DNA from 3 places in the Psychrobacillus sp. NPDC096623 genome. Region 1 is predicted to be linked to each of the others. Evidence: predicted binding sites of a transcription regulator. Region 1 holds the regulator's gene; each other region holds the start of a gene.
What was found. Region 1 encodes LexA, which represses DNA repair genes until DNA is damaged. Its sites were predicted from a motif close to CGAACATATGTTCG; they were not measured.
Positions count from the first base shown of each region.

Region 1 (4,223 bases):
AGAACCAAAGCCGATAACAGTTTTCACTTCAATAAGAGTTGGTTTATCATTTTGAGACTTCGCTTTATCAATAGCATTTGAAATTTCTTCGATATCGTTTCCGTCTTTTACGAGAATATAGTTCCAACCATATGAATCAAATCGTTTTTCTACATTTTCTGAGAATGATTTACCTAAATCACCATCTAAAGAAATATCATTACTATCATATAATACAATCAATTTATCCAATTGAAGATGGCCAGCAAGAGAAATTGCTTCTGCAGCTACACCTTCCATTAAATCACCATCACCGCATAATGCATAAGTATAATGATCAATAATAGAGTGGTTTTCTTTATTGTACGTAGCTGCTAAGTGTGCCTCAGCCATCGCCATACCTACTGCCATCCCGATTCCTTGACCAAGTGGACCAGTTGTTGCTTCTACTCCTGCAGTGTGACCGAATTCAGGATGTCCAGGTGTTTTAGAATCCCATTGTCTAAAGTTCTTAATCTCTTCCATAGGTAAATCATAGCCACCAAGGTGAAGTAGACTATATAAAAGCATAGAACCATGACCTGCAGATAATACAAAACGGTCGCGGTTGAACCATGTTGGGTTATTTGGATTATGACGTAAATGTTTTGTCCATAAAGTGTAAGCCATTGGTGCAGCCCCCATTGGTAAACCAGGGTGACCAGAATTAGCTTTATCGATTGCATCAATAGACAAAGTTCGAACCGTATTAATTGCTAATAAATCGGATTGTAATGACATGAATGACATCCTCTCAAACAAATTTTTTCTATATTTCTAGTTTAGACAAGAATGTCTGTATTATCAATGGTTTCTGAAATGATTAATTAATTCAGAAACTTTCCTTTCTTGGCTTCTTGAACCTTTACAGGGGTTACATCATTTCCAGCAGGGTCAATTATTTTTACACTTTCTATAGTATCTCTCATTGTGGAGCGAAAAGTTTCCAAATATTCTTTACGTAAAGAACTCTGTTCTTTTGCTTCTTCAATTGAAAGTCCTGTTGTTTTAGATTTTTTAGACAGCTCGCTAATTCTTGCTAGTTTTTCTTTACTTAACATTTTAACGCATCCTTTCACTTTCTCTTTATATAAAGGTAAGGAAAAAACACACAGAGTGCAAGTCATTTCACTCCATGTGTTTCTATGTACTCAATATAACGTCGATGGACGGTTGCTTTACTAATGTTAAAACCCAATCCTTTTAAAGTGCTCGAAATCTCCTCATAGGTAAGACCTGCATTCCGTAGTCTAACAACTTCTTCTACAGGAACATCTATTCTTTCCCTTCCTTCAGGATTTCCTTTTGTCTTTAAATTTTTTTCTGGTCGGTATCCTTTGGAAACCGCCTTTTTCATCCCTCGTCTTATTTTAGCATTATGTAATTTCCTTTGATATTCCTCCACAAGCGCTAATATTTCGAGGAGCATAGAATCCATTTCATTTAAATTAATGACCCCTTTATCTTGTAAAGTGTACACAGAGGTATTTGTTTTTTGGAGTAGATGTAGAACTGCCATTCTTCCATTTCCTCTACCTATTCGAGTTTCATCTTGAACAAATACAGCGTTAATTTCATTTTCTTTTATATAGTCAAGTAATTCTAATAAGCCTTCACGCTCAACATCATAACCACTATGTTGATCAATAAATACTTTTGCCACTTCATAGCTTTTTTGTTTTGCAAATTCTAACAGTTCCTCTTCCTGTCTCTTTAAAGAGGTCTCTTGAGACTCTTTTTCAGTGCTCACACGACAATAGATAACTGATTTCATTTTGTATCGCCTGCTAACTCCGTTTCATTATCGAAGTGGTAACTTTTTTCATTGGCTGGAATTTTAAGTATTTCTCCTGCTTTTATATGTTCATCTTTCAAGTTATTCATCGCCATTACCTTATTAATCCATACTTTTTTATCTTCATTAACTCCGTACTCATGTGCTAACTCCCATAAAGAATCGCCTTGCTCTATATTAATATGTTGACTCTCATCTGTAGAAAAAGATTTCGAGATTATTATAAACATTATAAAAGCAATACTTCCAGCAACAAAAAATGATAGAAAATAGTTTTCTTTTATCCAGGTCATTAAAAATACCCCCTAATAGAATATGTGTTCGTAATGTATAATTTAATAATAATGCGAACGTTTGTTTTTGTCAACACTAATTAGAACCTATGTTTGCATTAATGTTCGTAGCCTGTTATACTATTAATAAGATAGAAAAGGATAGTAATTACTCTTAAAGAGGTGAACAAATGAAGAAAGCATCTAAAAGGCAAGAAGACATTCTAGCTTTTATAAAAGAAGAAGTACGCAAAAAAGGGTATCCACCATCCGTTCGAGAAATAGGAGAAGCTGTGGGCTTAGCATCAAGTTCTACTGTCCATGGACACTTAGCTCGATTAGAAAGTAAAGGTTTAATCAGAAGAGATCCAACTAAACCACGTGCCATTGAAATCCTTGACAGTTTAGGAAGCATGGCTGAAAAACAAAACGTAGTTCATGTGCCACTAGTTGGTAAAGTTACTGCTGGATTGCCAATTACGGCAATTGAAAATATTGAAGAATTTTTCCCGCTGCCAGAAACTTTTGGTACATCTGATGATAATTTATTTATGTTAGAGATTATGGGTAACAGTATGATTGAAGCAGGAATTTTAAATGGTGACTATGTTGTTGTAAAACAACAGCAATCAGCAAATAATGGTGATATTGTTGTAGCAATGACCGACGAGGATGAAGCGACAGTGAAGCGGTTCTTTAAGGAAAAATCCTATTTCCGTTTACAACCTGAAAATTCCTCCATGGAACCAATCATCGTAAACTCCGTTAGCATTCTTGGAAAAGTTGTTGGAGTTTATCGCAATATTCAATAGTATTTACAGACTTGACAATCTACTTAATATTACTTAAAATAACGAAGAGCCGATATCATATTTCAACGAAAAGTGGACATTTTCGTTGAAATCATCGAAAAACCCCTTTACCTTTATGGTTGAGGGGTTTTGTTTTGAAAAATATTATATTCTAAAATATAATATAAAGAGTTTGAAAATAACAAAATGTGGGTATTATTTCTATAAGCTTACATAGGTTAAATTACATACTTATTTATGGGTGATACATAACTACAAAGGAGTCGTAACCTATGAAAATAATTGTAGAAGAACTTAAAAAACTCATAAATGACTATTATAGATGCAATAACTTCCAACTGAAGGAACAAATATTGATCGATATTAAACTATTAAAGGATGCACTAAGAATTATTGAAAAAAGTAAGCTAGGGATTAACTATGAAAGATCACTTGGTTATTAATCAAGTGATCTTTTTGTACCTAAACAACTCTTCAATTCCACATGGCCTTTGTTCTCTTTTTCAAAAATTATTACTTAAAATACTTCCAATTATAGTCGATTTGTTACATAATAAAAAAACAGGTATTATAGATCATAAGGGGGAGTATTATTGCCTATAGCATTAATTTATAAAGAACTAAATCGATTAATAGATGATTACTATAAATGTCCCTTTAAACATATAAAAGAGCAAATTCTTATTGATATCCATCTTCTCACTGAAGCGATATTACTTTTCGATGTCGATTATCCTTTAACAGTTTCACTTGAAACTCAATAAGTGACGGCTCCCTCTTACTTAGTAATAAACAAACTAACCATATACAAAAAGCGTTGAGAGCATAGAGCTCAAACGCTTTTTTAAATAATAAAATCCTCAATCCATTGTGAACTGAGCTTTTACCGTATGTTAATAACAATTTCTTCTTCAACTTAAGTATCCGTTACTTGAACATGTTTTTATTGGAGTGGTGCGAATAACATTACTGAAACCTCTACTAAACAAAATCTCTAATACTAGTACTATTAAGAAGCCTATAAAAACTCACTCCGGTGAAACCACCGGAGTGAGTTTTTTGTTAATTTACCTTTTTAGGGCCATTCCAGTACATTTCGCGTAAACGGAATTTTTGCAGTTTTCCTGTAGCTGTTTTTGGTAATGCCTCTACAAATTCAATCGATTTTGGCGCTTTGAAATGAGACATATTCGAACGACAGTAATCGATTAATTCTTTTTCTGTAACTGTTCTTCCTTCATGAAGTACGATAATTGCCTTTGGAACTTCTCCCCACTTATCATCAGGTATAGCAATAACTGCAGCCTCTAAAATATCGGGATGTTT
Region 1 covers NZ_JBIWER010000002.1:460,165-464,387, reverse strand. Annotated here, with positions in the region: gene tkt (transketolase) at 1-759, opposite strand, end outside; gene ACIQX2_RS07010 (DUF896 domain-containing protein) at 846-1,079, opposite strand; gene ACIQX2_RS07005 (YneB family resolvase-like protein) at 1,142-1,792, opposite strand; gene yneA (cell division suppressor protein YneA) at 1,789-2,106, opposite strand; gene lexA (transcriptional repressor LexA) at 2,277-2,897, shown strand; gene ACIQX2_RS06990 (hypothetical protein) at 3,170-3,340, shown strand; gene ACIQX2_RS06985 (hypothetical protein) at 3,491-3,661, shown strand; gene ACIQX2_RS06980 (long-chain-fatty-acid--CoA ligase) at 3,960-4,223, opposite strand, start outside.

Region 2 (4,223 bases), on a different contig from region 1:
AAGTCTACCAAGAATTTTCATAAGATCCGGATGTAAATTGTGAACACCTATATCGAATGTAGTTTGTTCACCAATTTCACGAATTTGTTCATCAACTTCTCTTCTAGACTTTTCAACCATTTCTTCAATTCGTGCCGGATGAATTCGTCCATCCTGTACTAGCTTTTCAAGTGCTAAACGGGCAGTTTCTCTTCTGATTGGATCAAAGCCTGATAGAATTACGGCTTCTGGCGTATCATCAATGATTAAATCGATTCCTGTTAACGTCTCTAGTGTACGAATATTTCGACCTTCACGACCAATAATGCGACCTTTCATCTCATCATTTGGCAAGTTAACTACAGAAACAGTTGTTTCAGCAACATGATCTGCTGCAAAACGTTGTAACGCTAGGGAAAGAATCTCACGAGACTTTTTATCGGATTCTTCTTTAGCTCTAGTTTCCGATTCCTTCGTCATTACAGCAATATCCGTAGCAAGTTCATTTTCTACTTCTTGGAGAATTATTGTTTTCGCTTCATCTCTAGTTAGAGTAGAAATTCTTTCTAGTTCAGTTTGTTGTTTCTTAACTAGTTCATCCACTTTGCTTTCCTTCTGTTCGATATGCTGTTGTCTTTCAGTTAGAGCATCATCTTTACGCTCAAGACCTACTTCTCTCTTGTTTAGAGCATCATCTTTACGATCAAGGTTCTCTTCTCTTTGTAATAACCGATTTTCCTGTTTTTGCAGTTCCATACGGCGTTCACGGATGTCAGATTCTGCTTCATTTCGTAATTTGTGAGTTTCATCTTTGGCTTCTAAAAGTGCTTCTTTCTTCAACGCTTCCGCTTCTCGCTTTGCTTCATCTATGATGATTGCTGAAGATTGTTTTGCACCAGTCACTTTTGAATCGTTCACGTTTTTCAGATAAATATAACCAACAACGGCACCGACAATCAGACCAAGCAAAGCGGAGATGATAATTTCTGTCATTCGAACACCCCCTATTGCTATACTTTTTAGTTTCAGTCGGCACGTATATATAAAAACATATACGCAATGCCTATAATCATTTAATAATAAAGAAATTATACAATTTTAATTGTATAGATGTAGAAATACTCTGTCAAGGAAGGGAAGAATAATATATTCAAACTAGGACAAAATAAACCTTTCCGTATGAATCAATTTCATGAAAGCATATTTTATAGTGAAATCCGAACAATGCTGATTTTCGCTTTAGGAGTACGCTTTCAGCGGGCACGGCTCGAGCATGAAGTCTTTCGCTTTTGCTGTTCCCGCTGGAGTCGACGCAGTACACAGCATTTGCTAAAAGATTAGTTGTTCTTTCAAAAAAAATAGTCTCCCAAATAAATGAGAGACTATCGGGATATTATTCTTCATCTAATAACAATTCAAATTCCGCATCTTCTTCCTCTTCGACCTCATGCGCACCAATCGTTAAAGCGCTTGCGGCCATTCCAAGTGATTCACGGATTTTTGCTGTAACCTCAGCTTTGATAGAAGGATTTTCTTTTAAATATTGTTTTGCGTTTTCTCTACCTTGACCTATACGTTCTCCATTATACGCATACCATGAACCACTTTTTTGAATAATATCAAACTCTGATCCTATGTCAACAGCTTCTCCTTCTTGAGAAATTCCTATACCATACATAATATCTACTTCTGCAGTTTTGAATGGTGGAGCTACCTTATTCTTTACTACTTTAATTTTCGTTTTGTTACCTACAATATCGGTACCTTGTTTAATAGCTTCTGAGCGTCTTACTTCTAAACGAACAGAACTATAGAATTTAAGAGCACGTCCACCTGTTGTAGTTTCCGGATTTCCGAACATTACTCCAATTTTTTCACGAACTTGGTTAATGAAAATAGCAATCGTGTTCGATTTATTAATAACACCTGAAAGTTTGCGTAATGCTTGAGACATTAGTCGAGCTTGAAGACCCATATGAGAATCTCCCATCTCTCCTTCTATTTCAGCTTTAGGTACTAAAGCAGCTACCGAGTCGATTACTAAAATCTCAATTGCTCCACTACGTACAAGCGCCTCTGCTATTTCAAGTGCTTGCTCTCCTGTATCTGGTTGTGATAATAGCAATTCGTCAATATTTACACCAAGTTTTTGTGCATAAATTGGATCTAATGCATGCTCTGCATCGATAAATGCTGCTTGCCCACCAGTTTTTTGTATTTCCGCAATGGCATGTAGCGCAACAGTTGTTTTACCAGAACTCTCTGGACCGTATATTTCAATAATACGTCCTCGTGGATATCCGCCTATACCTAGTGCAGCATCCAATGCTAATGAACCACTAGAAGAAGTCTCAATTTCTAGATTTGTTTTTTCTCCTAGTTTCATAACAGAACCTTTACCAAACTGTTTCTCTATTTGTTTCAACGCCATATCTAAAGCTGCTTTACGATCATTATTAGCCAATTAAATTTCCTCCTCAAAAGAAATGTTGATGTTTTTTATTTCTACTCTTACTATACTCGGTCTTTGAGAAATTTACAAGAAAAAAGCGAACGTTCATTCGTTTATTTTTTGCAACAATTTAATTTTGGGAGTGAAAAACGGCACAAAAATGAATTTTGGGCCGTTTTTATCAATCAAAATTAAATATCTGCTAATTTTTGTTCTTGCAACAAACGTATCAAATAATAGATTGTCAGCTTAACTGTTCTAATCCTATTCGTGTTTCGTAACCCGGATAGATTTAGTTTATACGTAAAGGACTTCGTATCACCTATGGCAATTCCAATCCAAATAGTACCTGCTGGTTGACCACCATGACCATCTGGACCTGCTGCTCCAGTAATACCAACGCCTATATCCGTCTGGAATTTTTCTTTTACGCGAAGTGCCATTTGCTCTGCACACTGACTAGAAACTACGCTATATTTCTCGATAACTTCAGCATCGATGCCTAAATGCTTAATCTTTACGTCTTCCGTATAGGTTATCATCCCACCCACCAAAGCTTCTCCAATTCCTGGTACTGCAGCAAGCTCCGATTGGAATAGTCCTGCTGTCATGCTTTCTGCCGCTGAAATAGTCAGGTCATTTTCAATAAGGATATCTCTCAGTTTTGAAGGCAAAGAATCATTATTGTAGCCATAAACAAATTTACCAACACGGTTTAGTATTTCACCCTGTAAGGCTTCAATCTTTTTCCAAGCTTCTTCTTTTGAATTACTTTTTGCTGTTAATCGAAGTGTAACTTCACCATCAGAGGCAAGTGGTGCAAGGGTTGGATTTGTTTGGTTGTCTAGTAAATCCTGTACTTCTGTTTCCAGTTCTGCTTCACCAATTCCATAAAAACGAATGACATGAGACATTATTACATTTTCATCTAAAAGAAGCTTCGGAAGCAATGGCTTTGCCTCGAATTGGAACATCGGCTCCATCTCTTTCGGAGGACCAGGTAGTAACATATATGAATGACTTTTTGTAGAAAGCAACATCCCTGGTGCCATCCCATGTTTGTTTTCTAGTACAGTAGAGCCTTCTAAAACAAGGGCTTGTTTTTTGTTGTTTTCTGTCATTTTACGACCCATACGTTTAAAGAAATCTTCAATATATATGATTGCATGATTATCTAAGACTAGGTTCAAACCTAAATGCCTCGCTATAGTTTCCTTCGTTAAATCATCTTTTGTAGGACCCAATCCACCAGTGAAAATGATGAGGTCTGCTCGTTTTTCTGCTGTTTGAATCGATTCTAAAAGTCTATCCGCGTTATCTCCAACAACCGTATGATAGTATACATCTAGACCAATCTCTGCTAATTGATTGGATATAAAACGTGCGTTAGTATTAGAAATCTGTCCAAGTAATAACTCCGAACCTACTGCAATAATTTCTGCTTTCATGAAGTACTTCCTTCCTACTTAGAATCTAATAATACCTTACGATTCAAATAAAAATAATCCCAGCCTGACCAGACTGTAAAGAATAGACATACATATAGCATGATCATATCAAAAGGAATATGGAACATTTCAAAGAATATATTCCCCAATAAAAGGGAAGAAATCGCTATTATTTGTGTCCACATTTTTATTTTACCTAATTGATTGGCAGCCACTACCTCTCCTTCGTTAGCTAATATTAAACGAAGACCAGTTACTGCAAATTCACGGCTAATGATTAATATTACTACCCATGATGGCGCCATTCCAAACTCAACTAAAATGATTAAAGCAGCAGAAACTAA
Region 2 covers NZ_JBIWER010000001.1:71,369-75,591, forward strand. Annotated here, with positions in the region: gene rny (ribonuclease Y) at 1-972, opposite strand, end outside; gene recA (recombinase RecA) at 1,373-2,443, opposite strand; gene ACIQX2_RS00395 (competence/damage-inducible protein A) at 2,623-3,879, opposite strand; gene pgsA (CDP-diacylglycerol--glycerol-3-phosphate 3-phosphatidyltransferase) at 3,894-4,223, opposite strand, start outside.
Region 2: recA (recombinase RecA) is a predicted target of LexA. The motif match lies at 2,530-2,543, and genes of this name have one in related genera.

Region 3 (4,223 bases), on a different contig from region 1:
GAAAGAAGGAGGAGTAGTTATGCCATTAATACCGGAAGAAGCAATCCCATACTTCGAAAACATGATTTATCTTCCAATGGTTTTGACTATTTTAGAAAAAGATCGAACTATTTTTGAAAAGGCTCCATTTAAATTGAAGCGTCCGTATATCGTTTTAGTAGAAGAAGCAGGAAAGCAAGTTCAGAAAGAATTGAAACAGACGCATATGTATATGAGGCGTCACAGTATGAAAGTTCTTCGTGGAGAAGGAGATGATATGTTCACTGAGTATGTATTTTTTCATGGAGGTTATGAAGAACATCGACGTTACCTAAACGTTCGGCTCCGCAACAGAGTCGAAGAACTTTTATCAATTTATTTTGCCGTAGTAGAATAATTTCGTTAGTACTGGGAGTCTTTTTGAAATTTTTTAGTAATGTAACCAGTATTCATCAGATTACTCATCCGTTTTAGTAAGTGCATATTTAGTATATTAGCAAATCCAACTTGTCGACTTATTGTCTGAGGAGATGATGGAACTGTTAATTTTTGACCATTTGTTAGAACGACTACACAGCCATCGTCCGAAGGATAAAAGGAAGCTATTGCCTTAAAAGAGAACCAAACATTTAAATCCGATTTTGGAGAAAGTATTGGTATGAATATACATGGATTTCCGAAGTCATGTGCTATTAGAATAGGTAGCTTAAAATAATTTCCAATTGCTTCCCTCGATAATCGAGCAGTATGCTGAAAAGAAGAGCCGTAAAAAGAACAAGAATGCCGAACAATATCAAAAGGCTTTTTATTAATTATATTGGTTTCCCCTGAAAAGTTAGTTACCTTTGTAAATATCGTATTATTCACTACAATAGGTTGAAGTACAGCGGTCTCAAATGAAATGAAAAAAGATTTTTCTTCTACTTTATTCGACATAAAAATCCACCCCTTTGTATTATATATCTCAATTATAGTTAATTTTGGAAGTAAAGCAAGTAAAAATAACGAATATTTAAAATATTCCCTTTTTACTATATAGACTAAATTTTCTTAAAATGATTGCAACAATCTCGATGCTTTTATATAATAGAAAAAAGGCATCGGGGTGATGGAGATGGACAAACAATATTCATACGCAGATTTCTTGAAAGCTATGGGTCAGGCAGGGAAGGAAAGCTCTGCGGAAAATTTGTTAAACGAAATATATCTTGATATGTTTTTGAACATTGTCCACCGGGAACAAAGTAGTAACCGTCTCTTAGCATTGATAGATGAGACGTTAGATCAAAAAGATAAGGCAGCATTTATGGAGTATACAGCTGCTCTTCATCAACTTAACAGTCCAAAATAATTCAATCCTAGGTAAAAAACCACTTTTATTAGAGTGGTTTTTTTCGTTTGAAATTCTATTTTTATAGTAGCGCAAGAAACATCTAATAATAGGAATAGCTTTCAAAGTCACTTGTATAAGTGGCTTTTTATGGATAACAAAAAACATACGTTCGTTTTATTAGGAATCAAAAAAAGAGTATGTTAAACTGAAATTATTCAAAAAATGGGAGGCTTATGTATGGAACAAAAATTTGATTTGCAAGCTCCGTATGAGCCAGCGGGAGATCAAATAGAAGCAATAAAAGAATTAGTAAAAGGTGTTAATGAAGGAAAAAGGTTTCAAACTTTACTAGGTGCAACTGGTACTGGTAAAACATATACAATATCAAATGTAATTCAACAAGTAAATAAACCAACACTAGTGATGGCACATAACAAAACACTAGCGGGTCAATTATATAACGAGTTTAAAGAATTTTTCCCGAACAATGCTGTGGAGTACTTCGTAAGCTACTATGATTATTTTCAACCAGAAGCATATGTACCATCAACCGATACATTTATAGAAAAGGATTCAAGTATTAATGAGGAAATAGACAAGCTACGACATTCTGCAACTTCTTCTTTGTTTGAAAGAAAAGATGTCATTATTATCGCATCTGTATCTTGTATATACGGTCTAGGTAATCCAGAGGAATATAAAGAGCTCGTTCTATCATTAAGAACGGGAATGGAGATTGATCGTAATCAATTATTGCGTAAACTTGTAGACATTCAATATGAAAGAAACGATTTGAACTTCGTACGTGGAAAGTTCCGTGTTCGTGGAGATGTAGTAGAAATTTTCCCCGCTTCCCGTGATGAAAAATGTCTTCGAGTCGAATTTTTTGGAGATGAGATCGATCGAATTCGAGAAGTTAATGCGCTAACAGGAGAAATTCTTGGTGAACGTGATCACGTTGCTATATTCCCCGCTTCTCATTTCGTTACCCGGGAAGAGAAGATGAAACTAGCTTTAGCAAATATTAAAAAAGAATTAGAGGAACAACTGGCTTATTTAAGAAGTGAGGATAAGCTTTTAGAGGCCCAAAGATTGGAACAACGTACGAGATATGATTTAGAAATGATGGAAGAGATGGGCTTTTGTTCAGGCATTGAAAACTACTCAAGGCATTTAACATTAAGAGAAGCAGGTGCAGTGCCTTATACATTACTAGACTATTTTCCAGAAGACTTTTTACTCGTAGTAGATGAAAGTCACGTTTCATTACCCCAAGTAAGAGGAATGTATAATGGAGACCAAGCGAGAAAATCAGTGCTCGTAAATTATGGTTTCCGTTTGCCGTCTGCTCTAGACAATCGTCCTTTAACTTTCAATGAATATGAAAAACATATACACCAAGCTATATTTGTTTCCGCAACTCCAGGACCATATGAGCTTGAGCATACACCAGAAATGGTTGAGCAAATTATTCGTCCAACAGGACTATTGGATCCAGTTATAACTGTGAAGCCAATTGAAGGGCAAATAGATGATTTAATCAATGAAATTCATGAAAGATCTGCCAAAAACGAGCGAGTATTAATAACGACACTTACAAAAAAAATGTCAGAGGATCTAACGGATTACTTAAAAGAGATTGGGATAAAAGTTCAATACTTACATTCAGAAGTAAAAACACTAGAACGTACAGAAATAATTCGAGAACTTCGATTAGGTACGTACGATGTATTAATAGGAATTAACTTGTTACGAGAAGGTATAGACATACCAGAAGTATCTCTAGTAGCAATATTAGATGCTGATAAAGAAGGATTTTTGCGCTCTGAACGTTCTTTAATCCAGACGATTGGGCGTGCTGCACGTAACTCTAATGGAGAAGTTATTATGTACGCAGATAAAATGACAGACTCCATGCGAAAAGCGATTGACGAGACACAACGTCGCAGAACTATTCAAATGGAATATAACGAAAAGCATGGTATTACACCAAAAACAATTCAAAAGAAAATAAGCGATGTTATTCGTGCGTCACAAGTTGCAGAAGAGGAAGAAACGTATGCACAACGTTTAATAAGCGGCAAACCATTGACGACTCAAGAAAAAGCAAAGCTTCTACAGGATCTAGAAAAAGAAATGAAAGATGCAGCAAAAGCGCTTAACTTTGAACGAGCTGCAGAGTTACGAGACGCAATTTTGGAACTGAAGCTGGAAGGGTGATATCTGTTGAAAAATAAAGAAATTGTAGTTCAAGGAGCACGTGCAAATAATTTAAAAAATGTAAGTTTGAAAATTCCAAGAGATAAGCTAGTTGTAATGACAGGACTTTCTGGCTCAGGAAAGTCTTCATTAGCTTTTGATACGATTTATGCGGAAGGACAACGCCGATATGTTGAGTCACTATCAGCATATGCACGACAATTTTTAGGTCAAATGGAGAAGCCTGATGTCGATGTTATTGAAGGCCTATCACCAGCTATTTCCATTGATCAAAAAACGACGAGTAAAAACCCACGTTCTACCGTAGCAACTGTGACGGAAATCTACGACTATATGCGTTTATTGTATGCGCGAGTTGGAAAGCCGATATGCCCAAATCATGGTATTGAAATTTCTTCGCAAACGATTGAACAAATGGTCGATCGTTTAAGCGAATATCCAGAAAGAACAAAGATGCAAGTGCTCGCGCCTGTTGTTTCAGGTCGTAAAGGAACGCATGTAAAGCTTCTGGAAGAAATGAAAAAAGAAGGCTTCGTTCGTGTACGTATCGATGGAGAGTTAATCGATTTAGATGATGATATCAATTTAGATAAAAATAAAAAACATAATATAGAAGTTGTTATCGACCGAATAATAATGAAAGAAGGAGTTGCTGCAAGGCTTAGTGATTCTCTGGAGTCAGCTCTGAGAA
Region 3 covers NZ_JBIWER010000005.1:193,589-197,811, reverse strand. Annotated here, with positions in the region: gene ACIQX2_RS14615 (YhjD family protein) at 20-376, shown strand; gene ACIQX2_RS14610 (competence protein ComK) at 382-915, opposite strand; gene ACIQX2_RS14605 (IDEAL domain-containing protein) at 1,094-1,330, shown strand; gene uvrB (excinuclease ABC subunit UvrB) at 1,550-3,532, shown strand; gene uvrA (excinuclease ABC subunit UvrA) at 3,539-4,223, shown strand, end outside.
Region 3: uvrB (excinuclease ABC subunit UvrB) is a predicted target of LexA. The motif match lies at 1,471-1,484, and genes of this name have one in related genera.